DNA from 3 places in the Geobacillus stearothermophilus ATCC 12980 genome. Region 2 is predicted to be linked to each of the others. Evidence: riboswitches for the same ligand, from Rfam matches in the RefSeq annotation. Region 2 holds a riboswitch; each other region holds the start of a gene.

Region 1 (10,005 bases), 410 kb from region 2:
TTTGAAAAAAGCCGTAGCGGCGTTTTACGCGCGCGAGTACGGGGTGACGATCGACCCGGCCCGCGAGGTCGCCATCTTGTTCGGCGGCAAAGCCGGGCTTGTCGAGCTGCCGCTTTGCCTCGTCAACCCGGGCGATGTCGTGCTCGTCCCGGACCCGGGTTATCCGGACTATTGGTCGGGAATCGCGCTCGCCCGCGCGCGGATGGAAATGATGCCGCTTGTCGCGGAGAATGAGTTTCTGCCGGATTATTCGGCCATTCCCAGGGCGGCGGCCGACCGGGCGAAACTGATGTTTTTAAACTATCCGAACAACCCGACCGGCGCGACGGCGACGAAGGAGTTTTTTGCTGAAACGGTGGCATTTGCGGAAAAGTACGGCATAGCCGTTGTGCATGATTTTGCCTATGGCGCGGTCGGCTTTGACGGCCAAAAGCCGGTCAGCTTTCTAGAAGTGGACGGGGCGAAAGACATTGGCGTTGAAATCTACACGTTCTCGAAAACGTACAATATGGCCGGCTGGCGCGTGGCGTTCGCTGTCGGCAATGAGCGGATCATCCGTGCCATTGAGTTGTTGCAAGATCATTTGTACGTCAGCTTGTTCGGCGCCGTCCAAGAAGCGGCGGCAGCTGCGCTCCTCGGCCCGCAAGACTGCGTCGCGGAGCTCGTTGCCTTGTACGAGGCGCGCCGCAATACGTTTATTCATGCTTTGCGCGCGACGATCGGATGGGAAGCGCCGGCGCCGTCTGGATCATTTTTCGCCTGGCTTCCGTTGCCAAAAGGCGCATCATCCGCCGAATTTGCCGATCTGTTGCTTGAGCGGGCGCACGTCGCCGTCGCCCCAGGCATCGGTTTTGGAAAACACGGCGAAGGGTATGTGCGCGTTGGATTGTTGACCGATGAAGCGCGGCTTCGCGAAGCGGCGGAGCGGATCGGCCGGCTCGGATTGTTTTGAAAAAAAGAGCGGCAATGAACCGTTGACGGGACAACGTTGACCAGGCTATTTTAAAAAAATAATTGACAACGGCGGCAAAGGCTGTCATAATTCAAAGTAAATTTGCCAATCGTTTGACAAGTGCATAAACGAGCAGGCTTTCTTATCAAGAGCAGGCGGAGGGACGAGCCCAATGAAGCCCGGCAACCGGCTTGGCGCACGCTAAGCACGGTGCTAATTCTTGCAGCGGAAACGCTGGGAGATAAGAAGAGCGCCATGAATGAATGACGCCTCTTCTTAGGAAGGGGCTTTTTTATTTCGCCATATATTGAAAGAGGGATGGACGATGAGTGCAGTCATTGCGACGTATTTGCTTCATGATGAACACGATATTCGCCAAAAAGCGGAAGGAATCGCGCTCGGCTTGACAGTCGGCACATGGACCGACTTGCCGCAGCTAGAGCAAGACCAGCTTCGCAAGCATAAAGGGGAAGTCGTTGCGATCGAAGAGCTTGGCGAGAGCGAGCGGGTAAACGCCTATTTCGGCAAGCGGTTGAAGCGGGCAATCGTCAAAATCGCTTACCCGACCGTCAACTTCAGCGCCGATTTGCCAGCATTGTTGGTGACGACGTTCGGCAAGCTGTCGCTTGACGGGGAAGTGCGGTTGCTTGATTTGGAATTTCCGGAAGAATGGAAGCGGCAGTTTCCGGGGCCGCGCTTTGGCATCGCCGGCATTCGCGAAAAGGTCGGAGTGTACGACCGCCCGCTGTTGATGAGCATTTTCAAGGGCATCGTTGGCCGCGATTTGGCGTATTTGACATCAGAGTTGAAAAAGCAAGCGCTTGGCGGCGTTGACTTGGTCAAAGATGACGAAATTTTGTTTGACAGCGATCGTCTGCCATTTGCGAAGCGCATTACAGAAGGCAAAGCGGCGCTCGAAGAGGTGTACGAACAAACAGGCAAGCGGACGCTGTATGCCGTCAACTTGACCGGCAAAACGTTTGAACTGAAAGAAAAAGCGAAACGGGCGGCTGAGCTTGGCGCCGATGTGCTGTTGTTCAACGTGTTCGCCTATGGATTGGACGTCCTACAAGGGTTGCGGGAAGATGAAGAGATTTCCGTTCCGATCATGGCCCACCCGGCGTTCAGCGGCGCGATCACGCCGTCGGAGTTTTACGGCGTCGCCCCGTCGCTCTTGCTTGGAAAGCTTTTGCGGCTTGCCGGCGCCGACTTTGTTCTGTTCCCGTCGCCGTACGGCAGCGTCGCCTTGGAGCGCGAGCAGGCGCTTGGCATCGCCCGGGCGCTGACCGATGAACAAGAGCCGTTTGCCCGGGCGTTTCCAGTGCCATCGGCCGGCATCCATCCGGGCTTGGTGCCGCTCCTTGTCCGCGATTTTGGCCTTGACAGCGTCGTCAACGCCGGCGGCGGCATCCACGGCCACCCGGACGGGGCGATCGGCGGCGGAAAGGCGTTTCGCGCCGCCATCGACGCAGCGCTGGTCGGCCGTCCGCTTCGTGAAGCGGCGAAAGACAACGAGGCGCTGCAAAAGGCGATCGACCGCTGGGGCGCTATTGAGGTGGAAGCATGACGAAACAACTCGTTCTTTTTTGCGATTTTGACGGCACGATCACGGAAAACGACAACATCATCGCGATTATGAAACAGTTCGCCCCGCCGGAGTGGGAGGCACTAAAGGACGACATTCTCGCCCAGCGCATCTCCGTTCAGGAAGGCGTCGGAAAAATGTTTTCGCTTCTTCCGTCAGCGCTGAAAGGGGAGATTGTTGACTTTTTGCTTAGCACCGCCCGCTTGCGCGAAGGGTTCCGCGAGTTTGTCGCATGGACAAAAGAGCAAAGCATCCCGCTCTATATCGTGAGCGGCGGCATCGACTTTTTCGTCTATCCGCTGCTTGAAGGGCTCATTGAACCGGAGCGGATTTTTTGCAACGGCTCCGATTTCAGCGGTGAGACGATCCGCATCACATGGCCGCATGCATGTGACAGCCGGTGCCAAAACGGCTGCGGCTGCTGCAAGCCGTCGCTATTGCGCAGGCTTGCCCGCCCGGACGGGTATCACGTCGTCATCGGCGATTCGATCACCGACTTGGCGGTGGCCAGGCAAGCCGACTATGTGCTGGCGCGCGATTTTCTGCTTGAAAAATGTCAAGAGCTTGACCTGCCGCACGCGCCATTTGCGACGTTTTTTGACGTGATGGATGCGTTGCAGCGAATGGAGGTGATCGTATGAGCATCGTCGTGAAAAAGTGGAACGAGCTTGCGGAAGTGAAAGCCGAGCTCGCCGCCCGCGATTGGTTTTTCGCAACAAGCGGCAATTTGTCGATCAAAGTGACGGACGACCCGTTGACGTTTTTGGTGACAGCGAGCGGCAAGGATAAGCGGAAGCAAACGGATGAGGACTTCTTGCTCGTTGACGCTGCTGGCCGACCAGCGGAGAAAACACATTTAAAGCCATCAGCGGAGACGCTGCTGCATGTGGAAATTTACAACCGCACAAACGCCGGTTGCGTCTTGCACGTTCATACCGTGGACAACAATTTGATTTCTGAACTGTATGCGTCAAACGGGGAAGCAGTCTTTTCCGGCCAGGAAATCATCAAGGCGTTTGGCATTTGGGAAGAAAACGCCGCAGTGCGCATCCCGATCATTAACAATGACGCCGACATCCCGACGCTGGCTCGGGAGTTTGCGAACCATGTTCATGGCGACGCCGGCGCCGTGTTGATCCACAACCACGGCATTACCGTCTGGGGACGAACGGCGTTTGAAGCGAAAAAACATTTGGAAGCGTGGGAGTTTTTGTTCAGCTGGCAGGTGAAGCGGCTGCTTTTGCAACGGGCCGGCCTGCCGGTTGGTTAATATACATCTTTTAGAAGGGGGATTTTGACATGGCCGTCATCAAAGTGAGAAAAACAGGTGAAGTGATTACAGGAGAGGAGAATGTGCGCGCCTTTTTAAACAGCCAAGGCGTCCTGTACGAGCATTGGGACATTGCCAAACTGCCGGAGCATTTGCGCGACAAATACGTGCTCACCGATGAAGAGAAAAATGAAATTTTGGCGGCGTTCAAAGATGAAATTGAAGACTTGGCGGCGCGCCGCGGCTACAAAACATGGGATATCGTCGCTCTGTCCGATGCGACGCCGAACTTGGATGAACTGCTGAAAAAATTTGAACAAGTGCACATCCATACGGAAGACGAAGTGCGCGCCATTACGGCCGGCCATGGCATTTTCATTATCAAAGGCGACAAAGAGACCGGCTATTTTGACGTCGAGCTGGAAGCCGGCGATGTCATTTCCGTGCCGGAAGGGAATCCGCACTACTTTACGCTCATGGACGACCGCCAAGTCGTAGCCGTCCGCCTGTTCATCAACCCGTCCGGTTGGGTCGCCCATCCGTATGAAGAGAAAGAAGAGGCTGTCCAATAATGAGAACACCCCGTTGCCAGGCAAGGCAGCGGGGTGTTTCGTTCTGTATGGAGAGGAGCGCTTGCCTCGATGACGGAAGGAGAGACCGCTAAAACGATTCGGTTAACAAAATCATAAACAAAATGCCGATAATAAAGGCGTACGTCGAGATCCGTTCGTTGCCGTCGCCATGGCTTTCGGGAATGAGCTCTTTGTAAATGATGAACAGCATCGCCCCGGCGGCAAACGCTAACCCGTATGGAACGAGGCCGCGGAAGAGAGAGGTTAAATAAAAGCCGAGCAAAGACGTCACAATTTCGACCGCGCCGGTTAACGTGGCAATGACAAACGCTTTAAAGCGGCCAATCTGCTGATTGACTAAAAACAAGGCGACCAAAAATCCTTCCGGCGCGTTTTGCAAGCCGATGGCCAATGCGATCAAATTGCCGATTTGCGAAGCGCCGTCTGAGGCGTAGCTCACCCCGACTGACAGCCCTTCGGGGAGATTGTGCATCGCAATGGCGGCGATGATGAGCATCGCCTTTTCGTCGAATTGCAAGCCGCTTTTCGTATGCTCCAAGTCGATATGGGGGACGGTCATCTCAAGCAACGTTAACACGAGCACCCCCGCCGCCAATCCGATGGCGAGCGCCTCAAAACCGCCGGACCGCAGGGTCTCGGGAATAAGACTTGTCATCGAGGCCGCCATCATAATGCCGGCTGAAAACGCGAGGAGTACATCGCGCCAGCGGTGGGTGAGCGATTTGGCCATAAACAAAATCGGCACAGCGCCAAGTCCGGTCGATAAGGCGGACAGCACACTGCCGGTCAATACCCCGTTCATCCAATTCCCCCTTCATCAGCCTTTATTTTTTCATATACGCTGTTTCCACAAATGTGACAATCGCCCAAGCGCTGCCCTATAACAAAATTATCATAGCGAAAGGAACGGCCGCTGGCGAGAAAAATGGACCAGCGCCTGGCAAAAACGGTTGCCTGCCTGTTTGCTGTTCAAGTATAATGCAAGTAAGAAATGGTTAAATGCAAAGGGTTGGATGGCATGGAACAAAAAAAGCAAGAACTCGAGCAATCGCTAAAGTTGTTTATCGTATTGTCGCGGGCTTACCGCGCCGTAAGCGACCAAGTGAACAAATCAATCCACTCATTCGGGGTCAATCCGACCGAATTTGCCGTGTTAGAATTGTTATACCATAAAGGGGATCAGCCGCTCCAGCAAATTGGCGAAAAAATTTTGCTGGCGAGCGGGAGCATCACCTACGTCATTGACAAACTGGAAAACAAAGGATTGATCGTCCGCCGCGCCTGCGAAAAGGACCGGCGCGTCACGTACGCGTCCATTACAGAAGAGGGGCGGCGGTTTATTGAGCGCGTATTTCCCGAGCATGCGGAAAAAATTCACGAAACGGTTTCGGCGCTGACGGCGGCAGAAAAAGAGCAGGCGATTGCGCTGCTGAAAAAATTAGGATATGGGGCAAAAACAAGGGGCTGACGCGAGGTCGGCCTCTTTAATTTTGCCGGAAATGGATACGTTATATAAAGAACATACCATAGCCAGCAAAAAAGGAGAGATCACCATTGATGGTTCCAGTAGGGGTATCGAATCGCCACATTCATTTATCAAAAGAACACATGGCGGCGCTGTTTGGCGAAGGCGCCGAGCTGACGGTGCTCAAGCCGTTGTCGCAGCCTGGCCAGTTCGCCGCCAAGGAAACGGTGACGGTCGAAGGGCCGAAAGGGAAAATTGAAAACGTCCGCGTCCTCGGACCGGTCCGTTCGCTCACCCAGCTTGAAATTTCGAAAACCGACAGCTTCAAGCTCGGCGTCGCGCCCCCGGTCCGCTTATCCGGCGATATTGACGGAACGCCGGGCATTACGATTCACGGGCCGAAGGGGACGGTGACCGTCGACAAAGGGGTGATCATTGCCAAGCGTCACATTCATATGACGCCGAAAGATGCCGAGACGTTTGGCGTCCGCGATAAACAAGTTGTGAAAGTGAAAACGCAAGGGGAGCGGGCGCTCATTTTTGACGAAGTGATCGTCCGCGTCAGCGAAGATTTTGCGTTAGATATGCACATTGACACCGATGAAGCGAACGCGGCCGGCTTGAAAACGGGCGATTATGTCGAACTGCTTCCATCGTGAAACCATCCGCGCCAAAGGCGGACAAAGCACCCTCTCGGTACAAACGAGAGGGCGCTTCCCATTAATGCGGCCGCTTCTTCTCTGATGCTAGTGTGCCGACAAGATGAAACGGCGCATCACGCTGAATGGCGTCAATGACGCCGCTGCTGATTTCTTGATGGGTGAGCCAACGCGTGCTGTGCTCTTCGATCACGAAGCCAAGCTGAATTTGCCGGTACAGGCAAGCGGAAGACAAATGGAGTTCCCGCTTTGCCTCGGCCGGATGGGCCCGGCTGCCGGGCACGTGGAACAGACGCCAAGGACCGGGATGTCTGCTATTTTCCCGGATGATGGTCGGAAACGCCTGTTTCCCGTCGCTGTGCACCCATGCGACAACAAGGTCGAAGGCTCTGTTTTCATTGATTGTTTGGTGAATCAAGGAACATAGTACATCATGATCGCGATAATCGACCAAAAGCGGGGTAATGGCCTAAAGATGTGCGGCGCGGGCGATGAGCCGTTCCATCCGTTCCCTGTTCCGGGCGACGATGGATATATGGTACCCTTCTCGCACGAGCCAAAGCGACACGTCGGTTAACATGCCTGTCCCACCGATGACGAGTGCGTACATGGTGGTTCTCCTTTCGGATTAATGCGATGCTCCTTTCAAATAGCGGTCAAACCAATCGACGATATGGCGAAGACGCTCAAGCCGAAGAGCAGGGTTGCCGGTGCGCGACAAATCGTGGTTGGCGTCCGGAAAGCGGACGAGCTTTGTTTCCCGCCCGAGCTGCTTTAAGGCGACAAACAGCTGTTCGGCCTGCTCAATTGGGCAGCGGTAATCGCGTTCGCTGTGCAAAATCAAAAGCGGTGTGCGCATGTGTTTGACGTATTTGAGCGGCGAATGATGCCAAAGCCGCTCAGCGTCTTCCCAAACGTCGCAGCCGACTTCCCATTTCGTGAAAAAGTAGCCGATGTCGCTCACGCCAGAGAAGCTGAGCCAGTTGGAAATCGAACGTTGAGTGACAGCCGCTTTGAATCGGTCGGTATGCCCAACGATCCAGTTCGTCATAAATCCGCCGTAGCTGCCGCCGGTGACGCCAAGCCGTTCTTTGTCAATAAAGTCGAACTTGCTGATGGCGGCGTCGACGCCAGCCATAATGTCTTCATAATCCATGCCGCCATAGTCGCCGCGCACCGCATTGACAAACGACTGGCCGTATCCGTGGCTGCCGCGCGGGTTCGTAAACAGCACGGCATAACCGGATGAAGCGAGCAGCTGCAATTCATGGAAAAACGTAAATCCATACATCGCATGCGGCCCACCGTGAATTTCGACGACAAGCGGCGCCTTTTCCCCTTCGTCAAGCTCAGGCGGTTTCATGATCCAGCCTTGAATCTCCAAACCGTCCGCCGATCGATACGTAAACGGTTCGGCATCGGCGAACACCACTTCGTTTTCGAGCGCTTCATTGGCACGCGTAAGCCGCGTTTTCGTTCCATCGGCAAGCGAGACCGCATATAAATCGCCAACGGACGTAGGCGAGCTGATGGCGGCGATGGCTTGCTGTTCACTTGGGTGGATGGCTAAACCGTATAAATGGAAGTTGCCTTCGATCACCGGAACGATCGGGCCGGCGAGCGAGACGAAATACAAGTTGACGCGTCCGCGCTCCGAGGCGGTGACATACAGGCCGCTTCCGTCGCTCGCCCAAATTGGTCCCGGCCCTTTCGCATCAGCGTGTGTGTCGCCGACCATGGCATCGCCGAGATGGACATCCCAATCGGCGGTCAACACCCGCTTCGTTCCACGCTCCGGCTCAAAGACGTAAAGCCGGTGAAGCGTAGCCCCGAGATAAGCAAGATCATGGCCGATGGCGGCGAGCTTCGTTCCGTCCGGCGACCAGGCGAGCGAAGCGAATGTGCCGCATCCGTTCGTCAAGTTCGTTTCCGCTTTCGATTCGAGATCAAGCAAAACAATGTCGCGCGTAAAGGTTGTGTCCGGATCCTCGTTTCGGTTGGCGACAAAGGCGAGCGTCCGTCCGTTTGGCGAAATCGCAAACGAACCGATTTCCTCCTCGCGGCCCGTCAACGCTTCGCTTTTTCCTGACAGCACATCGATGCGCGTGAGCACCGCCCGTTTGCCGTCAAGAAAACCCGACGCGTCTGATTTGTAATACAGCCGCTCGACCACGCGCGGTTTCAGGTCGGCTCGCTTCACTTCTACCTTTTCCGGTTCTTCGCGGTCTTCAATCGTTTCATCATCGCCAAGCGTCGTTAGGGTGATGAGAAACGTCCCGTCCGGCGACCAAACGTAATCGCGCACACCGTTTTTGAAAAACGTCAGTTGGCGAGCCTCACCGCCATTGGCGGGCAAAAGCCAAAGCTGTGTGCGTCCGGAGCGGTCAGATAAAAAGGCGATTATTTCACCTCTTGGGGAAAAACGCGGCTTCATGTCGCGCCAGCGGCCGAACGTCCATTGACGGACGGAGCCGTCTGCCGCCCATATCCATAAATGGGAGCGGTATTGTTTTTCCTCATCAATCGATTTTTCCACAAACACGGCGCGCGTCCCGTCCGGCGCGTAGTGCGGGTCGCGCACCGAGCGGAGGCGAAGCAAATCTTCCGCCGTTATGCCGCGGCGTTTTGTCGGTTGTTCGTTGTTGTTCATCAGTTGGCCCCCTCTTTCTTTTAAGTAAAATGGAACTACATTGTATATTTCGTCTTCCGAAAGACAAGATCCTGCCTAAAACAGAAAAAACGAACGCCCCCATAATGGACGTTCGCTTTTTGGCTATGCCGATAATTTTTGTTTTTCTTTCGCCTGCTGTGCCGCTTTTTTTACTTGCGGATAGAAGATTAGGCCGCTAGCGAGCAGGACAACACCGAGTAGGAAGGTTTTGATGTCTGCCGTGCCAGCGATAACGACCCAGATCGAATACACCGTCGCTAAGGCCGCAATGATTCCGTCAACCATCCGCTCGCGCGCCTCCATGTACGTTTCGCCGGTGAGCGTGAGTTTCAACTGAAAGACGGAAGAGATCAAATACGGGATGAGGTAGGCGAGCGTAGCGATGTAAATGACAAAATCGAACGCTGCCGCCATCGAATGGGAAATGGTCGAGAAAATGAACAGCTGGGCTAATGCATTCGATAGCGTCAACGAGAAGCTTGGCACGTTTTTCTTGTTTTCTCTCAAAAAGGCCGGCAGAAACAGCCCTTGTTTCGCCGCCTGGTACGGCACCTCAGCGCTCAGCAAGATCCAGCCGAGCGTCGAGCCGAGCAGGCTAATGAGCCCAAGACCAGCCAACACGTAGCCGCCCGCCGGTCCGACGATGGCAATGATGGCATCAACGAGCGGTTTTTCCGATTGAATCAGTTCGCGTTGCGGCAAGACGCCCATCACCAAAAAGCTGATGCCGATGTAAATGGCTAAGGCGATGAGCAGGCCGGCGATCGTCGCCCGTTTTACGTCCGCTTGTTTGCGCGCGCGGGAAGCGAA
Region 2 (10,005 bases):
GCAAAATTCCCGGTATAATACGGATCCGGCACATCGTCTTTTTCCCGATCCGGGACAAAATCAAGCAGCCGGGCGATCACCGCCGGCGAATTCGGCCCGGCGAGCCGGCGCAAATCGCTCAAATTGGCGGCGTCCATGGCGATGATGTAATCAAATTCCTCCAAGTCGCGGCGCCCGACTTGCCGGGCGCGGATGCCGGAATAGTCAATGTCGTTTTCACTCAAAATCCGCCTTGTCCCCTCATGCGGCGGCTCCCCGACATGCCAGCTGCCCGTTCCCGCTGAATCAACGACAATCTGTCCGTCAAGCCCCCGTTCGTTCACCAAATGACGGAATACCGCTTCCGCCATCGGCGAACGGCAAATGTTGCCGAGGCAAACAAACAACACTTTGACCATCGAAGCAGCCACTCCTTTCCATCCCGTTTTCTTGGCATTAGTTTTCCCTTTTCATCCAAGCGCTTGATAGCTGCTTTCTAGCAGCTCGTGCACATGCACCTATATTTTACCACCTAACGCTGGCGCGGACTATATTGCCTCTCCCCTTTTTCACCGCCGGTGTGGTACAATACATGATAACCTGCCACGAAAGGAGCGAAACCATGGATTTATCGAAACCGTCCGCAGAAAACGTCGAATATATCGTTGAACAACTGAAGAAAAAATTAAAAGTGCTCAATTTTGATGCGATTAAGCCGGCCCATTTTTCCGAGGCATGGTATGACGAACTGAAAGACATTTACGACATGGTCATGAAGCGTGAAACGTTCAGTTCAAGCGAAATACAGGCCATTGTTGAGGAGCTCGGAAGCCTGCGCAAGCGGTAATCCTCTCCTTCCGTCACCGGATGGAAGCATCGCGAAGCTGCCTATGTATATAAAAAAATTCCTATCGAAAAACTAGGATTGACATTAGCGCCAATTGTGTTAAAATTTAATCAATATAAATTACATACGCTTATCAAGAGCGGGGGAGGGACTGGCCCGATGAACTCCGGCAACCTGCCGCGTTTGGCAAGGTGCTAATTCCAGCAAAATGGGATCCATTTTGGAAGATAAGGCGTCCCTCGTTCTTCCGCTCTTTCCGAAATGGAAGGGGCGTTTTTATCGCCAGGCTGCCCGTTGCCGGATGAATATCCGACTAATTATGTTGATTTTCTTTGTTTTTTAAGGAGGGGGAAACGATGCTCACATATGACCAATGGGAAACGGCCGAAAAACCGTCTTTTCCGTCCGATGATGAAACGAAAGGGGCGTTGGCTGTCCTTGCTTGGGCGTACCGCGAATACGGCGATGACATTGTCTATGCGTGCAGTTTTGGCATTGAAGGGATTGTGCTCATTGATTTGATTTTCCAAGTCAAGCCGGATGCGGAAATCGTCTTTTTGGATACAGGGATGCATTTCCAAGAGACGTACGACACGATCGCGAACGTACAGGAAAAATACCCGTCGCTCCGCATCGTGATGAAACAGCCGCACTTGACGCTGGAGGAGCAGGCTGCACAGTTCGGCGATGAACTATGGAAACGCGATCCGAACAAATGCTGTGAGTTGCGCAAAGTCATTCCGCTGCGGGAAGTCTTGACCGGCGTCACCGCCTGGATTTCCGGCTTGCGCCGCGAACAGTCGCCGACGCGGCGCCATGTCGAGTACATCAATAAAGACGACAAATTCCGCTCCATTAAAGTGTGCCCGCTCATTCATTGGACGTGGAAAGACGTTTGGAATTACGTATATAAACAAGGTCTTCCGTACAACGTGCTCCATGACCGGGGCTACCCGAGCATCGGCTGCGCCCCTTGCACAGCGCCGGCATCGGATCCGAACGATTTGCGCTCCGGGCGCTGGGCCGGCCAGGGGAAAACGGAGTGCGGGCTCCATCTCACATAAGGGGAGAACAACGATATGCTCCTTGCCATTGCCTTTATTGTGTCCTTTTTCTTCGCCATGAACATCGGGGCGAGCGGCGCGGCCGCCTCGATGGGCGTCGCGTACGGGTCGGGCGCCATTCCGAAAAAGTCGATGGCCCTCCTTCTTTGCGGCATCGGCGTGTTTCTCGGCAGCCTTGGCGGCGGAGAAGTAGTGAAAACGATCGGGTCGGGCATTATTCCGTCTTCGATCCTCACCGTCAAAATCGTCGTCATCATTTTAACGGCGGCGGCCATTTCACTTTTTGCGGCGAACATCATGGGCATTCCGCTCTCGACGAGCGAGATCACCGTTGGATCAGTCGTCGGCGTTGGCATCGCCTATCAGGCGTTGTACTTTCATAAGCTGCTGTTTATCGTGTCGGTATGGATCGTGATCCCGATCGTCGCCTTTTCGTTTACGCTGGCTGTCGGCAAATGGTTTTTGACGCTCAAGCGAAAATATCCGCAGCTTGAACAAGGGCGCTGGCAAAAAACATTCATGGCCTTGCTCGTTGTCACGGGCTTTCTCGAGGCGTTTTCCGCCGGCATGAACAATGTGGCCAATGCCGTCGGGCCGCTCGTCGGCGCCGGGCTGATGGCGGTCGGGCCGGCAACTATCTTCGGCGGCTTGTTTGTCGCTGCCGGCGCCCTGTTGCTTGGGCATCGCGTGTTAGAAACAAACGGAAAGAAAATTACAAACTTCTCCCCGTTTGAAGGAATCGCCATTTCCGGCACGGGAGCCGTGCTCGTCATCATTTCGTCGCTGTTTGGTTTGCCTGTTCCGCTTACGCAGATTACGACATCGGCGATCATCGGCATCGGCACGGCGAAAAGCGGGATGTCGATTTGGCAAAAGCGGATTGTCGTGCAACTGTTGAAAGTGTGGTTTGTTTCGCCAATATTTTCCCTTGTCATTTCGTACAGCCTTGTGAAACTGTTGCTTGACAGCGATGTTTACACGGTGATTGCCATCTTCAGCGTCTGCCTGGCGACGCTTGGCGTCATCAGCTTAAAAAAAACAGTCGCCGAAGAAGAGCGTTCGCTTCATGAACATGGCGGCGGCATTTAATGAACATCTATCAATCTAGGAGGTTATGAACATGAGTTTGAGCATTCCGCATGGCGGCACATTGATCAACCGTTGGAATCCGGATTACCCAATCGATGAAGCAACGAAAACGATCGAGCTGTCCAAAGCCGAACTAAGCGACCTTGAGCTGATCGGCACAGGCGCCTACAGCCCGCTCACCGGGTTTTTAACGAAAGCCGATTACGATGCGGTCGTAGAAACGATGCGCCTCGCTGATGGCACTGTCTGGAGCATTCCGATCACGCTGGCGGTGACGGAAGAAAAAGCGAGTGAACTCACTGTCGGCGACAAAGCGAAACTCGTTTATGGCGGCGACGTCTACGGCGTCATTGAAATCGCCGATATTTACCGCCCGGATAAAACGAAAGAAGCCAAGCTCGTCTATAAAACCGATGAACTCGCTCACCCGGGCGTGCGCAAGCTGTTTGAAAAACCAGATGTGTACGTCGGCGGAGCGGTTACGCTCGTCAAACGGACCGACAAAGGCCAGTTTGCTCCGTTTTATTTCGATCCGGCCGAAACGCGGAAACGATTTGCCGAACTCGGCTGGAATACCGTCGTCGGCTTCCAAACACGCAACCCGGTTCACCGCGCCCATGAATACATTCAAAAATGCGCGCTTGAAATCGTGGACGGCTTGTTTTTAAACCCGCTCGTCGGCGAAACGAAAGCGGACGATATTCCGGCCGACATCCGGATGGAAAGCTATCAAGTGCTGCTGGAAAACTATTATCCGAAAGACCGCGTTTTCTTGGGCGTCTTCCAAGCTGCGATGCGCTATGCCGGTCCGCGCGAAGCGATTTTCCATGCCATGGTGCGGAAAAACTTCGGCTGCACGCACTTCATCGTCGGCCGCGACCATGCGGGCGTCGGCAACTATTACGGCACGTATGATGCGCAAAAAATCTTCTCGAACTTTACAGCCGAAGAGCTTGGCATTACACCGCTCTTTTTCGAACACAGCTTTTATTGCACGAAATGCGAAGGCATGGCATCGACGAAAACATGCCCGCACGACGCACAATATCACGTTGTCCTTTCTGGCACGAAAGTCCGTGAAATGTTGCGTAACGGCCAAGTGCCGCCGAGCACATTCAGCCGTCCGGAAGTGGCCGCCGTTTTGATCAAAGGGCTGCAAGAACGCGAAACGGTCACCCCGTCGACACGCTAAAGGAGGAGCGAGATGAGCACGAATATCGTTTGGCATCATACATCGGTGACAAAAGAAGATCGCCGCCAACGCAACGGCCATCATAGCGCCGTCCTTTGGTTCACCGGCCTGTCCGGATCCGGCAAATCGACGGTGGCGAACGCCGTCTCCAGACGGCTGTTTGAGCTTGGCATTCAAAATTACGTTCTCGATGGTGACAATATCCGCCACGGGCTCAATAAAGACCTCGGCTTTTCCGCCGCCGATCGGACAGAAAACATCCGCCGCATCGGCGAAGTCGCCAAACTGTTTGTCGACAGCGGCCAGTTCGTGTTAACGGCATTCATTTCGCCGTTTGCCGAAGACCGGGCGCTCGTTCGCCGCTTAGTCGAGGAAGACGAATTCATTGAGATATATGTCAACTGCCCGATTGAGGAGTGCGAGAAGCGCGATCCAAAGGGGCTGTATCAAAAAGCGCGCCGCGGGGAAATCCGCGAATTCACCGGCATCGATTCGCCGTATGAAGCGCCGGAAGCGCCGGAGCTGACCATCGAAACGCATCGTTATTCGGTGGACGAATGTGTCGAGCAAGTGCTCGCGTATTTGCGGGAGCGCGGATTCATCCCCGCATCGGAAACCCATTAACGATACCGTGTCTCCCACTCGAAAAAAGAGTGGGAGACGATTTTACAAAGTCGTTTTCATGCCACGGCCAGGCGTTTACAATGAACATCAACGGAACGTTTGCGCTGCTGCCGGCAGCTGACGGGATCACGACAGAAAGGGCTGAAACAACGATGGGGAAAGTATATTTGGTCGGGGCCGGCCCCGGCGATCCGGAACTCATTACCGTCAAAGGGTTGAAATGCATTCAACAAGCCGACGTCATTTTGTACGACCGCCTCATTAATGAGGACTTGCTGGCATATGCCAAGCCAGACGCTGAACTCATTTTTTGCGGCAAGCTGCCCGGCTACCATGCTATGCAGCAGGAAACGATCAACCGTTCACTCGTTCTGCATGCAAAAAAAGGAAAAACAGTTGTCCGTTTAAAAGGCGGCGATCCGTTTGTGTTCGGGCGCGGCGGTGAAGAGGCGGAAGCGCTCGTTCAGCACGGGATCGAGTTTGAGATCGTCCCTGGCGTCACATCGGCCATCGCGGCGGCCGCTTACGCCGGTATTCCTGTCACCCATCGCGAGTTCAGCTCCAGCGTCGCCTTTGTCACGGGGCATCGCCGCGACGGAACCCGCGAAGACATTAAGTGGGAAAGCCTCACCAAAGGCATTGATACGATCGCCATTTACATGGGCGTCCACAATTTGCCATACATTTGCGGTCAGCTGATTAAATACGGCAAGGCGCCGGATACGCCGACGGCGATCATTCAGTGGGGAACGACCCCCATCCAGCGCACGGTCACCGGCACGCTGGCGACAATCGCCGCTATTGCCGCCAAAGAACGCATCGAAAATCCAAGCATGGTCATCATCGGGGATGTCGTCCGGCTGCGCGCCAACATTCAATGGTTTGAGCGGTTGTTGTCATCATCGGCAGCCGCTGGCGCCACCTCGTGAGGCAATGGCGATGGAAGCCATTTTGTACGTCAGCCACGGCAGCCGGGTTCCGGCTGCGCGCCGAGAAGCAGCCCGCTTCGTTGAACAATGCAAGGCGGCCATCGACATCCCGATTCAAGAACTGTGCTTCGTTGAGCTGGCTGAGCCGGATATTGCGACCGGCGTTGACCGTTGCGCCGCCCAAGGGGCAACCCGTGTGATCGTCATCCCGTTGCTGCTTCTATCCGCCGGACATGCCAAACAGGACATTCCGGCTGCGCTTAAAGCAGCGAAACAGCGCCATCCGTCTTTGGAGATCGTCTGCGGAGCGCCGTTTGGCGTCCACGATGCAATGATTGACATCATCATCGACCGCATCGGCGAGCAGCCGGCGCCGCTTGACCATGAATCAATGGTTCTGCTGATTGGCCGCGGCAGCAGCGACCCGGATACGAAGCGCGACATCGCCGCTATCGCCCGGCGCTTGCAAGAAAAAACGAGCGTGCCGCACGTTGACGTTTGTTTTCTCGCCGCCATCCGCCCGACGCTTGACGAAGGGTTCAAGCGGGCGCAGGCATCCATATACCGGCGCGTCTTTATCGTGCCGTATTTGCTGTTTACCGGCGTTTTAATGAAAACAGTCGAACGGAAGCTGCAAGCGATGCCTGTTTCCGATCAACAGTGGCATTTATGCTCATACTTAGGGTATCATCCGCGGCTTGTAACGCTCATTCAACAACAGGTGCAGGCGCTGTCGGCAGCGAAAAAAGGAGCTTGAGCAGACAAGCTCCTTTTTTCATGGTATGATGGAAGCGAAGCGACCGCAGCGAAGGAGGGCTTCAATCATGATGAAACGGGTTCATGTCATGGTCGAAGGGCGCGTGCAAGGCGTCGGGTTTCGCTATTTCGTCCAACACGAAGCGCTCAAACGCCAGCTGACCGGCTGGGTGAAAAACAACGATGACGGGACGGTGGAGATGGAAGTCCAAGGGCATGAAAGCGCGCTCCAACTGTTTTTGGATACGATTGAAGCCGGCACGATGTTTGCCAAAGTTTCCCGCATGCACGTTGAGCCGCGCCCCGTCCGCCCTGACGAAACTAAGTTCCGCATTGTGTACGGAAGCGGCATTTGACTGTTGCACCGCTTGGATCTATTCCCAGCGCAGACGTTGTCCGTCTGCCGTCAAGCGCTCTTTCCACCAATGAAAAAGCGGGATCACCATCCGTCCTGCTTAAGCCGGCCGCAATGCGGCGCCGCATATTGAAAACACGTCTCCAAAATGGCCGTATTCGCACGCTCATTTTTTTGCTGCGCTTCACGGCAAAACGGATGGAATACATCGACAGCCGCTTGCGGGTACTCCCCGCATATGTCCACGCCGAGCACTTTTTTATAGAATAGCAGAAGGCGCAAACAAGCGAGCAGCCGGGAAAGCGGCATCATCCCCTGATCCCAGTTCGTCACGGAGTCTTCGCGGCGCAGCGCATCTTTATCAATGCTGATATAGACGCTCCCGGTCGGAATAGCGTCCAAAAGCGCCGTCGGCCATTCATCGTGATCATCGAAAGGAAGAACTGTAATCTTTGGAGATAAACGAAGATGGCTTGGAGAACATGACGGACCAACAATGATGACTTTTTGCAGCTGCGGATGTCCGAGTGCGTAAGCGACCCACGAGCCGCATGAAATGAGGCGGTCGCTCCCCCCTTCGGCATCGGTATGATGGTCAAACAAGACGAGCGTAAACGGCTCTTTCATCTCCTTTATGAGCAAATAGCTTACATAATGGAAGTTGCCGTTCCCGATTAAAACCGCTCCGCGCATCCGCCGACGGCGCAGCCGCCGTTCGATTTCGGCGAGAGCCTCCCCGCTGCAATACAAATTCGTCTCCGGCACATCCGACAGATCGATCCATTCGTGCGGAAAGCGGAACAATCGCTTTTGCGGCCGGTAAGTGCCGTCAAAATTGAGCATCGTGACACCATTGCCTTGAAACCCCATTTCTCCTCACCCTTCCTTTCGCTGAATCGTTGTTCAACGCCTCTCAGGTGCGGATGAGTCCAAGCTGTGTCCGTTCTTCATTATACAATGAAAGACGAAATATTTCCGTTCCTATATACAATGAAAGACGAAATATTTCCGTTCCTATGCCTTGGTCATGTACAATAATAGAAAACAGCTAAAGGAGGGACCCCGCGTGCAGCCGATTGACGCCGCCGCTGTTCAAGAGGCGTTGGATCGCTTCGCCAATCGCGACGTATACATCCATTTGGAAACGACGAACGGGGCGTACGCCTCTCATCATAACGAACGATTCTTTTCCGCCGGCGCTTACATCCGCAACGCTCGCATCCGCTTCACCCGCGGCAAAATCACCGGCCCGGGGCCGTACCGCGTCGGGCTGAAGCTTCAAATCGGCTGGGTGTACGCCGAAGGGCTGACCCATTGGGAATGGACGAACGAAGGACAATTGTTGTTGGCCGGACACGATTACGAAGGGAAACTGGCTGTCGCTCTTGAGCTGAGCGACACGCCGTTCGCATAAGGAGGGGCTTGCGATGAAGGAACGACACGTACTTGTTGTGTTTCCCCACCCGGATGATGAGGCGTTTGGCGTTTCGGGCACCATCGCCCAGCATGTGCAAAGCGGCACACCGGTGACGTACGCCTGCCTGACCCTTGGGGAAATGGGGCGAAACATGGGCGTGCCCCCGTTTGCCAACCGTGAAACGCTTCCGCTCATCCGCAAGCAGGAGCTGGAAGAAGCGTGCCGCGTTCTCGGCATTCGCGATTTGCGCCTGCTCGGGTATCGCGACAAAACGGTCGAATTTGAGGATGAAAACGAACTCGCTGACCGGATTGCCGCCATCGTGGCAGAAACAAACCCGTCGCTCGTCATCACGTTTTACCCCGGCTACAGCGTTCACCCTGACCACGATGCATGCGGCGCTGCAGTCATCAGCGCCTTGACGCGCTGGCCGAAAGAAGAACGACCGACCGTCCATTGTGTGGCGTTTGCGAAAAACTGTGAACAAGATCTTGGCCAGCCAGACGTCATCCGCGATGTCAGCACGGTGATCGAGACGAAGCTGGCCGCCATCCGCGCCCACCGTTCGCAAACCGAAGGGCTGATGCAGGCAGCCTCCAAGCGCGGCGATGCGCTTGCCTGGCTCAAAACAGAGCGGTTTTGGACGTACCGTTGGGATGATTGACCTGCCTAACCCGCCTTGAACAAGGTGTCCATCCCGATGAGGACACCTTGTTTCCGCGTTCACCGAAACCCCGCCGAGCCGCTGAACCAGCTATCAACTTCCGTTGTACAACTAAAAAGCGGCCGGTCAGTGAACGCATCGACAATATACATCGGAATGTTCATGGCTCTTTCCCTCTTTCCCCGTTTCGTTCTTTTTCGTTCACCAATAGCTGGGCCAACTCTTCATCCCATCGGCCCCGCTGCCGGAAAGACTCAGCAGCGAGCGCCCGAAACAGCCGCTTTCGTGCGGCATCGTCCGCCACCTCACGCAAAATGATATCGCGGGCCTTCTGCAAAAATTGAAGATACGGCTCATACTCTTCACCATACTTCTCCTCAAGCTCGCGGCGGATGCGGCGGGCAAGCGCCGGACTTGCCCCCCCGGTCGACACGGCAATGGTGAGTGGACCGCGGCGGATGACAGCGGGAACATGAAAATCACACCGTTTCGGGTCATCCACGACATTTACGAGTTGGCCGGGCGCTGCTGCTTGCGCCACCGCTTCGTTCACATTCCGGTCGTTTGTCGCCGCAATGACAAGAAACGCTCCTGCCAAGTCGTCTTCAGCGAACGTTTTCTTACGCCAAACGATCTCTCCTTTGGCCGCGAGCGCTTCAATGTCCGGCACCGCCTCCGGGGCGATTACCACAACGTCCGCTTCTGCTTCAAGCAAACCGTAAACTTTCCGCGCCGCCACCTTCCCGCCGCCAACGACGACCGCGCGGCGGCCGCGCACATGAAGAACAATCGGATACCCCACGGCGCAACCCCCCATTCCGGCATCCATCAGGCAGACTGAGTCGGTTTCTGCGCACAAACAGGCGCAATCTTCCCCGACCGCCTGCCTTGGCTGACAACAAAAAGTAAAAAAAAGAAGCCGTGCATCGAACACGGCCTTTTTCTTCATTATATCATCCTTGTTTCACTTCTTGAAGCCATTTCGCCAACCGTTCATTTTTCTTTTTCATATGCTCAAGCCATTGCGGGAGCAGTTTTTTCATGGCCTCCTGATCATTGTTCTCCATCGCTTGCCTCGTTTGTTCATGA
Region 3 (10,005 bases), 210 kb from region 2:
GCTTTTTTGTATTTAGTATAAAACTATTTACCTCACGATTATTATGCTGGAAATATGGTGTCGCGCTGGACAGACTTTTTGTCGTATATATGGTTACTTTTGCTGCATCTTAAACTGCAAAAACAGTTCGTTGTAGTAGGCGAGCATGTGTTTTCCTAAGTTTTCGTACACTTCGAGATGCCCTGCTGAATCCAAATCGGGGTAGAAGCGGCGATCGCCCGCGATGTCTTTTGGCAAATAGCGAAGCGCCTTTTTGTTCGGCGTCGAATAGCCGACATACTCGGCGTTTTGCGCCGCGTGTTTCGGGTCGAGCATAAAATTGATAAACGCGTGCGCTCCTTCGATGTTTTTCGCTGTTTTCGGAATGACCATGTTGTCAAACCATAGGTTGGATCCTTCTTTCGGCACGACATAGTCGAGCTTGTCGTTTTCGGCGATGATTTCCGCCGCATCACCCGACCAGACGACGCCGATGGCCGCTTCTTCATTCGCGAGAAGCAGCTTGATCTCATCGCCGACAATCGCCTTCACATTCGGCATGAGTCGATCGAGTTTCCGCTTTGCTTCTTGCAAATGGGCTTTGTTCGTGTCATTGAGGGAATAGCCGAGGCTGTTTAACGCCATGCCCATTACTTCGCGCGCTCCGTCGACAAGCAAAATTTGATTGCGCAAGTTCGGATCCCATAAGTCGTTCCAGCTTGTGATGGTCTTGCCGCCAAGCATTTCGCGGTTGTAGACGATGCCGACCGTCCCCCAAAAATACGGCACGGAATACCGGTTGTGCGGATCAAACGGCAAGTTGAGAAACCGCGGCTCGATATATTGCAAATTGGGAAGCTTTCGGTGATCAAGCGGCAGAAGCAGCTTTTCTTCGATCATTTTGCTGATGGCGTAATCGGATGGAACGGCGACGTCAAACGTTGCCCCGCCTTGGGCGATTTTCGCCATCATCGCCTCATTGGAATCAAACGTTTGGTAAATCACTTTCCACCCTGTCTCTTTTTCAAATTCGCGAATGAGCGCGGGGTCAATGTAATCGCCCCAGTTGTAGACCGTCACCGTTTTGCCTCCGCCGTACCCTTCCGCTTCGTTCAGCCGATGAGTGACAAACATCAGGACGAACGCGGCGATGAACACAGCCGCAAATCCTTGGACAAGCCGTCTCACCTACTTTCGCCCCCCTATCCCGTACAAGCGGCCGCCTTTTCGGCTGAGCACGTAATAGCCGATGACGAGCAGCATGGTAAATAAAAACAGAAGCGTCGACAATGCGTTGATTGACAAGGAAATGCCTTGGCGCGCCCGCGAATAAATTTCCACGGACAGCGTCGAGAACCCATTTCCCGTGACAAAAAAGGTCACGGCAAAGTCATCGAGCGAATACGTAAGCGCCATGAAAAAGCCCGCCCATATGCTCGGAGCCAAAAACGGCAGCACCACACCGGACAGCACTTGCCAATGACTGGCTCCTAAATCTCTAGCCGCATCAATCAGCGTCGGGCTCATTTCCTCGAGTTTCGGCAGCACCATTAACACGACAATCGGCACGCTAAAAGCAATGTGAGACAACAGCACGGACGTAAAGCCGAGCTTGATGCCAGCGATTGTAAACAGCAGCAAAAACGAAGCGCCGATGATGACATCGGGGCTGACGATCAGCACGTTGTTGAGGGCGAGAAGAGCGTTTTTCGTCCGTTGCCGCTTGACATAGTAAACGGCGAGCGCCCCGATGACCCCAAGTATCGTCGCAACCGCCGCCGACAACAGCGCAATGACGATTGTATTCAAAACGATGATGAGCAAGCGGTCGTCGGACAGCACGTCGCGGTACCATTTAAACGTGAACGATTGAAAATCGTGCATCGTCCCGCCGCTGTTGAACGAATAATACATCAAATACACAATCGGCGTATACATCACAGCAAACACGGCTAACAGGTACACACGTCCCCACCAATGCGTCCGTTTCATCGGCTTCCCTCTTTTCTTCCGCTTCCTGTCAGGACGACGATGACCGCCATCGCGATCATTAACACAACCGCGATCGTCGCCCCCATCCCCCAGTTTTGGGTGACAAGAAAATGCTGCTCAATGGCCGTGCCGAGCGTAATGACGCGGTTGCCCGCAATGAGGCGCGTAATCATAAACAGCGACAACGCCGGGATAAACACCGCCTGGCAGCCGGCCTTCACCCCGCCAAGCGTGAGCGGGAAGACGACGCGGCGGAACGTCGTCCAAGCCGAAGCGCCCAAATCGCGGGCGGCATCGACAAGCGATGGCGGCAGCTCCTCCAGCGCGTTGAAAATCGGCAGCACCATAAACGGAATAAAAATGTACACCGACACAAAGACAAAACTGAAATCGGTGAACAACAGCTGCCGCGGCCCAACGCCCAGCGCTTTCAACAAAGCGTTGGTCAGCCCGTACGTGCCGAACAGCCCTAAAAACGCATACACCTTCAGCAGCAAATTCACCCACATCGGCAAAATAAGCAACAACAGCCATAGCTGCTTGTGCCGCGTCTTCGTCAGCCAATAGGCGGTCGGATAGCCGATGAGCAGCGACACAAGCGTGATTAAAAACGCATACCAAAACGAATACGCCATCATTTTCAAATAAATGGGCGTCCACACGGATTTGTAGTTGGACAACGTCCAATGGCCGTCAAGATCCAAAAACGATTCATACACCAAAAAGACAATCGGGGCCACGACAAACAGCACAAGCCAAATGCCATAAGGGATTAAATACCAGTTCCGCCACGCCCGTTCCGTCATGCGTCCTCATCCTCCTTTTCGAGTCGCATGACGTGAATCGCTTCCGGTTCAAAACGAAGGCCGACCGTTTCCCCGACTTCGGCCTTTTTCGTCGAATGAACAAGCCATTCGTTGCCGTTTTCGTCATAGCCGCAAATTTCATAATGGACACCGCGGAATAAGAGCGAATCGACGCGGATGACGATCTGCCCGTCTTCCGGCGCCGCGAGCTCCAAATCTTCCGGGCGGATGACGACATCGACCGGTTCGTTTGGCGCGAAGCCGCGGTCAACACACGCAAACTGTTTGCCGGCAAATTCGACGAGGAAATCATCGATCATGCGCCCTGACAAAATGTTCGATTCGCCAATGAAATCGGCGACGAATCGATTGACAGGCTCGTCGTAAATGTCTTTCGGCGTCCCAAACTGCTGAATTTTTCCTTTATTTAGAACAAAAATGTAATCGGACATCGCCAACGCTTCTTCTTGATCATGCGTGACAAAAATGAACGTAATCCCTAAGCGGCGCTGCAATTCACGAAGTTCGTACTGCATTTCCGTGCGCAGCTTCAAATCCAAGGCCGATAGCGGCTCATCCAAGAGCAAAACTTCTGGCTCATTCACAATCGCCCGCGCAATCGCGACGCGCTGGCGCTGACCGCCGGACATTTCTTGAATGCGGCGGCGCTCATAGCCGTCTAAGTTGACAAACCGAAGCGATTCCCTCACTTTCTCGCGAATGTCGGTTTCTTTCATCTTTTTCACGCGCAAACCAAACGCAACGTTTTCAAACACATCGAGATGAGGGAACAATGCATAGTCTTGAAAAACAGTGTTGACTTGCCGCTTGTTCGGCGGGACGTTTTGAATCGGCTTCCCGTGGAAATAAATCGTTCCTTCCGTCGGTTCGATAAACCCGGCAATCAGCCGCAAAATCGTCGTCTTCCCGCACCCTGACGGGCCAAGCAGCGTATAAAACTTCCCGCGCTCCATCGCAAAACTGACGTCATCCAATACGACCGTTCCGTCGTATTCCTTCGTCACTCGCTCGAAGCGGATGATCTCTTCCCCGTTCACTTCCAGCCCTCCGTCTTCTTGATGTTCACTATTCCTAATTAGAACATAGGAGAGTGGAAAGTGCAACGGAAAAATCCTTGATCACACGTATGAAAACTGAATTTTTCCTGAAGATCCCGCCGTCATTTTTCTATTTTGTCTTCATTGTTTGGACGTGTAAGCGAGATTATGCGGGAGCCAGGGAAGCGCTCTTGATGAACGTGAGAAGCAATGAGATAAGCATGTTGACGGTCGCCTTGAATCCACTCCGCCAACCGATCGCGACTTAGCCTATCAAGGGAATTGAACGGTTCATCCATCAAATACAATTTGACCGGGCGGGCTAAAGCAATCGCAATATGCAGTTTTTGTTTTGTTCCTAATGAATACTGATCCACCGGGAGCGGGAGCATCTCCTCCATTCCAAGCAGACTGCATAATTCGTTCGCTTTGCGGACGTACTGTTGATCCAGCTTCCATAAAAGCCGGAAACATTCGATATTTTCATAACCCGTCAATTTTGAAAACATGACAGTCTCGGATGTCACATAAGACAAATGAGCGCGCATGTCGGGAAGCTGAATCGGATTGCCTTTATAAAAGGCTTGATAATGCAGCTCTCCTTTATCGAGCAATCCCGAAATAATATGCAAAAGAGTCGTTTTCCCCACTCCATTGGGGCCGGTGAGAAGCACGGTCTCCCCTGAAAAAATGGAAAATGAGAACTGCTGAAAAATCGTGGCTCCCCCATCATAGCGATACGTCAAGTTTTGCAATGAAAATAACGGTTCCATCTATTTCTTCCCCTTTTCCTGCTTGGCTCTTCACCAAAAGTTGTACTTGATTTTTTCTGAACTCTATTTACGCTTGTAAGGGAAAATCAACAAATCCGTGATTTTTTCAAATCTTTGTGCAGGAAGCTGTATTGCTTGTCAAGTACATGTTGTGGTGAAGAGCCTCCTGCTTTTTAGACCCGTCTATTTTTATACATGAGACACCGTTGATTCCAACCATGCTGAGATGATGAGCAGCGCGACCGCCAGCACTAGTAAAAAGAGGATATCCCGTATATAGAGCGTTTCTTCTTCTCCTCTTGCTCTTTTTTTGACGATTTGAAGAAACCGCCATGTCTCGTACCCTAATGTACAAAACAAGATATGGCCGATGATTTCAGGAATCGCGTGAGGAAAGACACCGGTCATCAACGGCTGCATGCCATATCCTGTGGCGACTCCTCTCACGATCACGCCTAGCATTGCTGCGTTGTAACCGAGATAAAGGGTATTGGCCATTCCTAGCGTCAGCCATCCGCCAACCATCAAAATGGCTCCAACCATCAAGTTGTGGCCTAAAGTGGTCCAAAACGCCATGGAAGTCGGATGAATCGTAAGCTTTTGTGAAAAAATCACTGCTCCAAAAGCAAAACATACAATGTACACACCTAACGACAATAACATATACGGCAAATGAGTGTGAATCGCTCGTCTGATCACCGCAAATGCCTCCTCAAGTGCGCCGAGCATATTGAGAACTATTCCATAATACAAGGTACAGCATCAAGACAAACAAAACGCTGTAACATGCCCAACTCCAACCTTTCAAAAGCATAAAAAAGGCAGAAAGAAGTGATGAAAAAACGGTTATGTAAATCAACAAGCGATGAAACGAATGATTTCCGGCCGCAATCACCATATACCCCGCATAATCACGCGGAGATGTCAATGCCGCCTGCTCACCGCTGGCTAAAACAAGGCAGAATACTTCATAATCGGTGCGCAAAATCCGCTTGACAACAAGCGAATAGACGGGCATCATCACCACAGCTCCCATTGCTGCCCAAAGCCCTCCACGCATCCCCAATAATCCTATGTATTCGAGAAGTAGCAATCCTACTGCCGTCATGCATGGGTAGACGCCTAATCGCTCAAGCAGCGTCCATTTCGCTTCGATTAACGGTACAAGAGGAGGTGGAGAAAGAAGACGAAACACAGTGAGACGCTCCATCTCGCTTTCAAACTGAAAAATGTCGCGAAAGACGTCGGTAATGGCCCGCAACGTCCCTGTCATGACGATATACATTTCAAACATAAACAAAAACAAAATGATCGACCCGTTATGAACAATCGGCAACAGCGCCAAATTCGCTCCTGCGACCAAAAACCATTCCCCTGGCAAAAATAGCGACCAAGGCGGTTTCGTCAACTCACGGGCTTGGCGTGTTAACAGACAAAGATCTTTATATAAAATTGCATTATTCGTGCTGCGAATTTTTAACGACTCTATGACACGTTGATGCCATGAATATAGCATGTACGCTGTCTTGTCAGAATGAGACGCACGAGTGAAAGAAAAGCAAATCAAAGCCAACAGAGCGAATCCAGCACCGATGAATGATAAAGTTGCACTTGAAAATAACCACCCTTCCCTCCAACTTGTCATGCGTTCATAAAACAGCTGTTGCCAATGAGCAACATAACCATCCATATACACAAGGTAAGAGAGCGACAACCCATACATTCGAACCGCTTGGCGGGACAATTGCAGCAACGGCACAATCGCCGCAAGCACGACATAACCAATCGCGAATGATGCCATTCGAAAGAAAAAGGCAGAAAATGCGCCTATCGCTCTAAAAGTTGAGCCACGCACTATATGCGATGTCACATAAAGAAGCAACAACATCGTATGTCCAAACCATACGAATGATGCGCCTGTGATCCCGAACATCATCATCAACCCAATGGAAGGAGGCAACCAAATCGGCAATAGCCGCAGAAGAGACACAGCATAGTGGATTTTGAGCAATCGCTGCCACACCTCGTCATCCCGCACTCCAGACAGACGCACATAATGATAATGGTATTGACGTTGCAATGCCTCTTTGGACTCAAGCAAAACTCCTATGAAAGGACTGACAGACATGAAAAAAAGAGCTCCCATAACCATAGAAGGGCGAAACAGCGTCGAGGATCGAGCGCAAAAGGCTACAACCACAGCCGATGAAACAAGCCATTTCGCCGCTTCCACCAAGAACATGGTCATCTTCGGGGAAAAAGGCGATTTTCTCTGCAACGGCGCCAAACTGCTTCGTTGTCGTTGTTGATATAACAGCCATACGAGTTTCATTTCTCTTCCCCCACATTGATTTACTCATTAGGAACGGCAGGGAGTTTTTCCCCTGCCGTTTTGCCTTTTACCATGCAATCGCTGCTGCTTTTCCTCGTTCCGCCACTATTTTTTTCACCGTCGCGACAAAAGCTGACCACCCAATTTCCAAAATGACGTCGACTCCACCTGACAAAATAGCGGTGATCCCAAGAATAATAGAAATGAGAGTGGAGCCGGTCAACACAATCGAAACAACCGTCGTCGCGATTGACTGTGACACGCCGAGCGTCCCGGCAACAAGCGCCAGCAAACTCATAACCTATCATCTCCTTCCAGTAAATGATAATCGATCAAAACTTTTTTCAAAAACATTCTGTGTCTATCTCATCCTTCGCACTAAACGAGAATAAACCCCGCCGTAAAGCAGCACCAATACAATAAATCCTATTTTGATGGGCATGCTGGCCGCTTTTAGGCGAAAAGCAACTCCAATCAACACAACAAGCGGCAGGCTAATCAGAATAAAATACGGCCACGACCATTGTTTCACCCACTTCACTCCTGTCTGCGATGCGGTTTCTAGTAAATTCCTTGTTAATATCATCCATTTTAATTATACACCTTGACTCTAAAAAAAAAAAAAGAGAAATCGTTCGATAATTTTATCTTTTTTTTACATATTTCGACATATTTCGTGCTATTGACATGAAACAGAGATGCTTTTAAGAGATTAGTACAAGGTAAGGGAGGAGATACAATGCTTCTTTTTTATTACGTCATCCCATGTTTCCTACATCATCATATGGTATAATAATCCCAACCAACATGAAACGAATGGAGAAGGAATCCACTTGAAAAGCATCAAACCCGGCCGCGTCCCGTCGATGCAAGGGCTGTTCGGCAGCATCGCCGCTGTGTTGTTCGGCATCTTTTGGATGGTGATGACCTTCTCCATCACCGCGGACTCGCCGTTTCCCGCCGCCCGCTTTTTTCCGTTTTTCGGCCTTGTCGTCATCGCCATCGGTGTATTTCAAGCAATTTACCATTACAAAAATGCGACGGGAAAACAACGCATGTCCTTATTGGACATTGTCGTCAGCGAGGAAGAGCCCGACCCACTGAACGTCCGATTTGGAGGCAAAGAGAAAACAAACAAGTATTGCCCATACTGCGGAGAACATGTGCAGCGTGATTTTCAGTTTTGCCCCCGATGCGGGAAAGCGCCGAGCCCTTGACGCGAGCCGCTCTTTTTATCTGAATCTCTTTAACTTTTGAAATTTCCTTCTTCACCGTATTGAATAATTTCGAAAAATACATTAAATTATATAGTAATCATCAAAACGTCACCGCACAATTGCATACCGGCATTCTTATCAAGAGAGGGGGAGGGACTGGCCCGGTGAACCCTCAGCAACCTGGCCCGCGGCCAAGGTGCTAAATCCAGACAGGCGGAAGCCTGGAAGATAAGAAGAAGCGAATGAAAAGTCTTCTTCTTATAGAAGGCTTTTTTCTTTTACTACGGAGAAACGGGGGAATCGAACGTGGGATTGCTGGATGAGTTGAAAGAGCGCATTCTCATCGCCGACGGGGCGATGGGAACGCTTTTATATTCGCACGGCATTGACCGTTGTTTTGAAGAATTGAATTTATCCAATCCAGATGAAATCGTCCATATTCATGAAGCGTATATCGCCGCGGGCGCCGACGTCATTCAGACGAATACATACGGCGCCAACTATGTGAAACTCGCCCGCTACGGCCTTGAAGATGAGGTGCCGGCCATCAACCGCGCGGCGGTGCGGCTCGCCAGGCAAGCGGCGAACGGGCGGGCATACGTGCTCGGAACGATCGGGGGGCTGCGCACGTTAAACAAAAGCGTCGTCACGCTTGAAGAAGTGAAACGGACGTTTCGCGAGCAGCTGTTTGTCCTGCTGGCTGAAGGAGTCGACGGCGTGCTGCTCGAGACGTATTACGATTTGGAAGAGTTGGAGACGGTGCTTGCCATCGCCCGCAAAGAGACCGACTTGCCGATTATCGCTCACGTCTCGCTCCATGAAGTCGGCGTCTTGCAAGATGGCACGCCGCTCGCGGACGCCCTTATCCGCCTGGAGGCGCTCGGGGCCGATGTCGTCGGACTGAACTGTCGTCTCGGTCCATATCATATGCTTCGGTCGCTCGAGGAAGTGCCGCTGCCAAAGCAGGCGTTTTTGTCGGCGTATCCGAATGCGAGCCTCCCGGATTACCGCGATGGCCGGCTTGTCTATGAGACGAACGCTGAATATTTCGAGGAAACAGCCAAAGCGTTCCGCGACCAAGGGGTGCGCTTGATCGGCGGGTGCTGCGGCACGACGCCGAAACATATTGAGGCAATGGCAAAGGCGCTCGCCGACCGGACGCCGGTGACGGAAAAAACGGTGAAGCGGCGCACGGCATCTGTATCGGTGCAAGCCGATCGGCCCGCGCCGACTCCGCTTCCCGAGCTCGCCCGCACGTACCGCTCGGTCATTGTGGAGCTAGATCCGCCGAAGCAACTCGGCATTGACAAGTTTCTTGCTGGGGCGAAAGCGCTCCATGACGCCGGCATCGATGCGCTGACGTTGGCCGACAACTCGCTCGCCACGCCGCGCATCAGCAACGCCGCTGTCGCCACGATCATCAAGGAGCAACTCGGCATCCGCCCGCTTGTGCATATTACATGCCGCGATCGCAATTTGATCGGCTTACAGTCGCATTTGATGGGCTTGCATACGCTCGGCATCACCGACGTGCTCGCCATTACCGGCGACCCGTCGAAAATCGGCGACTTCCCAGGAGCAACGTCGGTGTATGATTTATCATCGTTCGATTTGATCCGCTTGATCCGCCAGTTTAACGAAGGGCTGTCGTACTCGGGCAAACCGCTTGGGCAAAAAACGAACTTCTCGATCGGCGCTGCGTTCAACCCGAACGTCCGCCATTTGGATAAAGCAGTTGAGCGAATGGAGAAAAAAATTCAATGCGGCGCCCACTATTTCTTGACCCAGCCGATTTACTCGGAAGAGAAAATCGTTGAAGTGTACGAAGCAACCAAGCATCTTGACACG

What was found. Region 2 has a riboswitch for S-adenosylmethionine ahead of QSJ10_RS02020 (phosphoadenylyl-sulfate reductase). Riboswitches for the same ligand answer to the same signal wherever they lie in the genome.
Positions count from the first base shown of each region.
Region 1: another riboswitch for S-adenosylmethionine. It lies ahead of mtnW (2,3-diketo-5-methylthiopentyl-1-phosphate enolase); the one in region 2 lies ahead of QSJ10_RS02020 (phosphoadenylyl-sulfate reductase).
Region 3: another riboswitch for S-adenosylmethionine. It lies ahead of QSJ10_RS03165 (bifunctional homocysteine S-methyltransferase/methylenetetrahydrofolate reductase); the one in region 2 lies ahead of QSJ10_RS02020 (phosphoadenylyl-sulfate reductase).

Region 1 is NZ_CP128494.1:784,504-794,508, forward strand. It holds gene QSJ10_RS04265 (pyridoxal phosphate-dependent aminotransferase) at 1-952, shown strand, start outside; SAM riboswitch class I at 1,092-1,200, shown strand; gene mtnW (2,3-diketo-5-methylthiopentyl-1-phosphate enolase) at 1,278-2,519, shown strand; gene mtnX (2-hydroxy-3-keto-5-methylthiopentenyl-1-phosphate phosphatase) at 2,516-3,178, shown strand; gene QSJ10_RS04280 (methylthioribulose 1-phosphate dehydratase) at 3,175-3,807, shown strand; gene QSJ10_RS04285 (1,2-dihydroxy-3-keto-5-methylthiopentene dioxygenase) at 3,837-4,379, shown strand; gene QSJ10_RS04290 (ZIP family metal transporter) at 4,468-5,202, opposite strand; gene QSJ10_RS04295 (MarR family winged helix-turn-helix transcriptional regulator) at 5,419-5,868, shown strand; gene QSJ10_RS04300 (phosphate propanoyltransferase) at 5,958-6,524, shown strand; gene QSJ10_RS04305 (Rossmann-fold NAD(P)-binding domain-containing protein) at 6,586-6,942, opposite strand; gene QSJ10_RS04310 (Rossmann-fold NAD(P)-binding domain-containing protein) at 6,994-7,134, opposite strand; gene QSJ10_RS04315 (S9 family peptidase) at 7,153-9,174, opposite strand; gene QSJ10_RS04320 (amino acid permease) at 9,298-10,005, opposite strand, start outside.
Region 2 is NZ_CP128494.1:373,123-383,127, reverse strand. It holds gene QSJ10_RS02030 (low molecular weight protein-tyrosine-phosphatase) at 1-398, opposite strand, end outside; gene QSJ10_RS02025 (DUF1128 domain-containing protein) at 602-826, shown strand; SAM riboswitch class I at 954-1,060, shown strand; gene QSJ10_RS02020 (phosphoadenylyl-sulfate reductase) at 1,183-1,890, shown strand; gene cysP (sulfate permease) at 1,906-2,979, shown strand; gene sat (sulfate adenylyltransferase) at 3,011-4,171, shown strand; gene cysC (adenylyl-sulfate kinase) at 4,184-4,795, shown strand; gene cobA (uroporphyrinogen-III C-methyltransferase) at 4,948-5,724, shown strand; gene QSJ10_RS01995 (sirohydrochlorin chelatase) at 5,735-6,481, shown strand; gene QSJ10_RS01990 (acylphosphatase) at 6,552-6,836, shown strand; gene QSJ10_RS01985 (arginase family protein) at 6,920-7,705, opposite strand; gene QSJ10_RS01980 (YojF family protein) at 7,902-8,249, shown strand; gene bshB2 (bacillithiol biosynthesis deacetylase BshB2) at 8,263-8,916, shown strand; gene QSJ10_RS01970 (precorrin-2 dehydrogenase/sirohydrochlorin ferrochelatase family protein) at 9,077-9,718, opposite strand; gene QSJ10_RS01965 (PX domain-containing protein) at 9,870-10,005, opposite strand, start outside.
Region 3 is NZ_CP128494.1:580,542-590,546, reverse strand. It holds gene QSJ10_RS03215 (ABC transporter substrate-binding protein) at 94-1,167, opposite strand; gene QSJ10_RS03210 (ABC transporter permease) at 1,168-1,971, opposite strand; gene QSJ10_RS03205 (ABC transporter permease) at 1,968-2,777, opposite strand; gene QSJ10_RS03200 (ABC transporter ATP-binding protein) at 2,774-3,835, opposite strand; gene QSJ10_RS03195 (ABC transporter ATP-binding protein) at 3,958-4,608, opposite strand; gene QSJ10_RS03190 (stage II sporulation protein M) at 4,798-5,307, opposite strand; gene QSJ10_RS03185 (hypothetical protein) at 5,321-6,940, opposite strand; gene QSJ10_RS03180 (uberolysin/carnocyclin family circular bacteriocin) at 7,008-7,238, opposite strand; gene QSJ10_RS03175 (hypothetical protein) at 7,302-7,472, opposite strand; gene QSJ10_RS03170 (zinc ribbon domain-containing protein) at 7,774-8,157, shown strand; SAM riboswitch class I at 8,290-8,392, shown strand; gene QSJ10_RS03165 (bifunctional homocysteine S-methyltransferase/methylenetetrahydrofolate reductase) at 8,464-10,005, shown strand, end outside.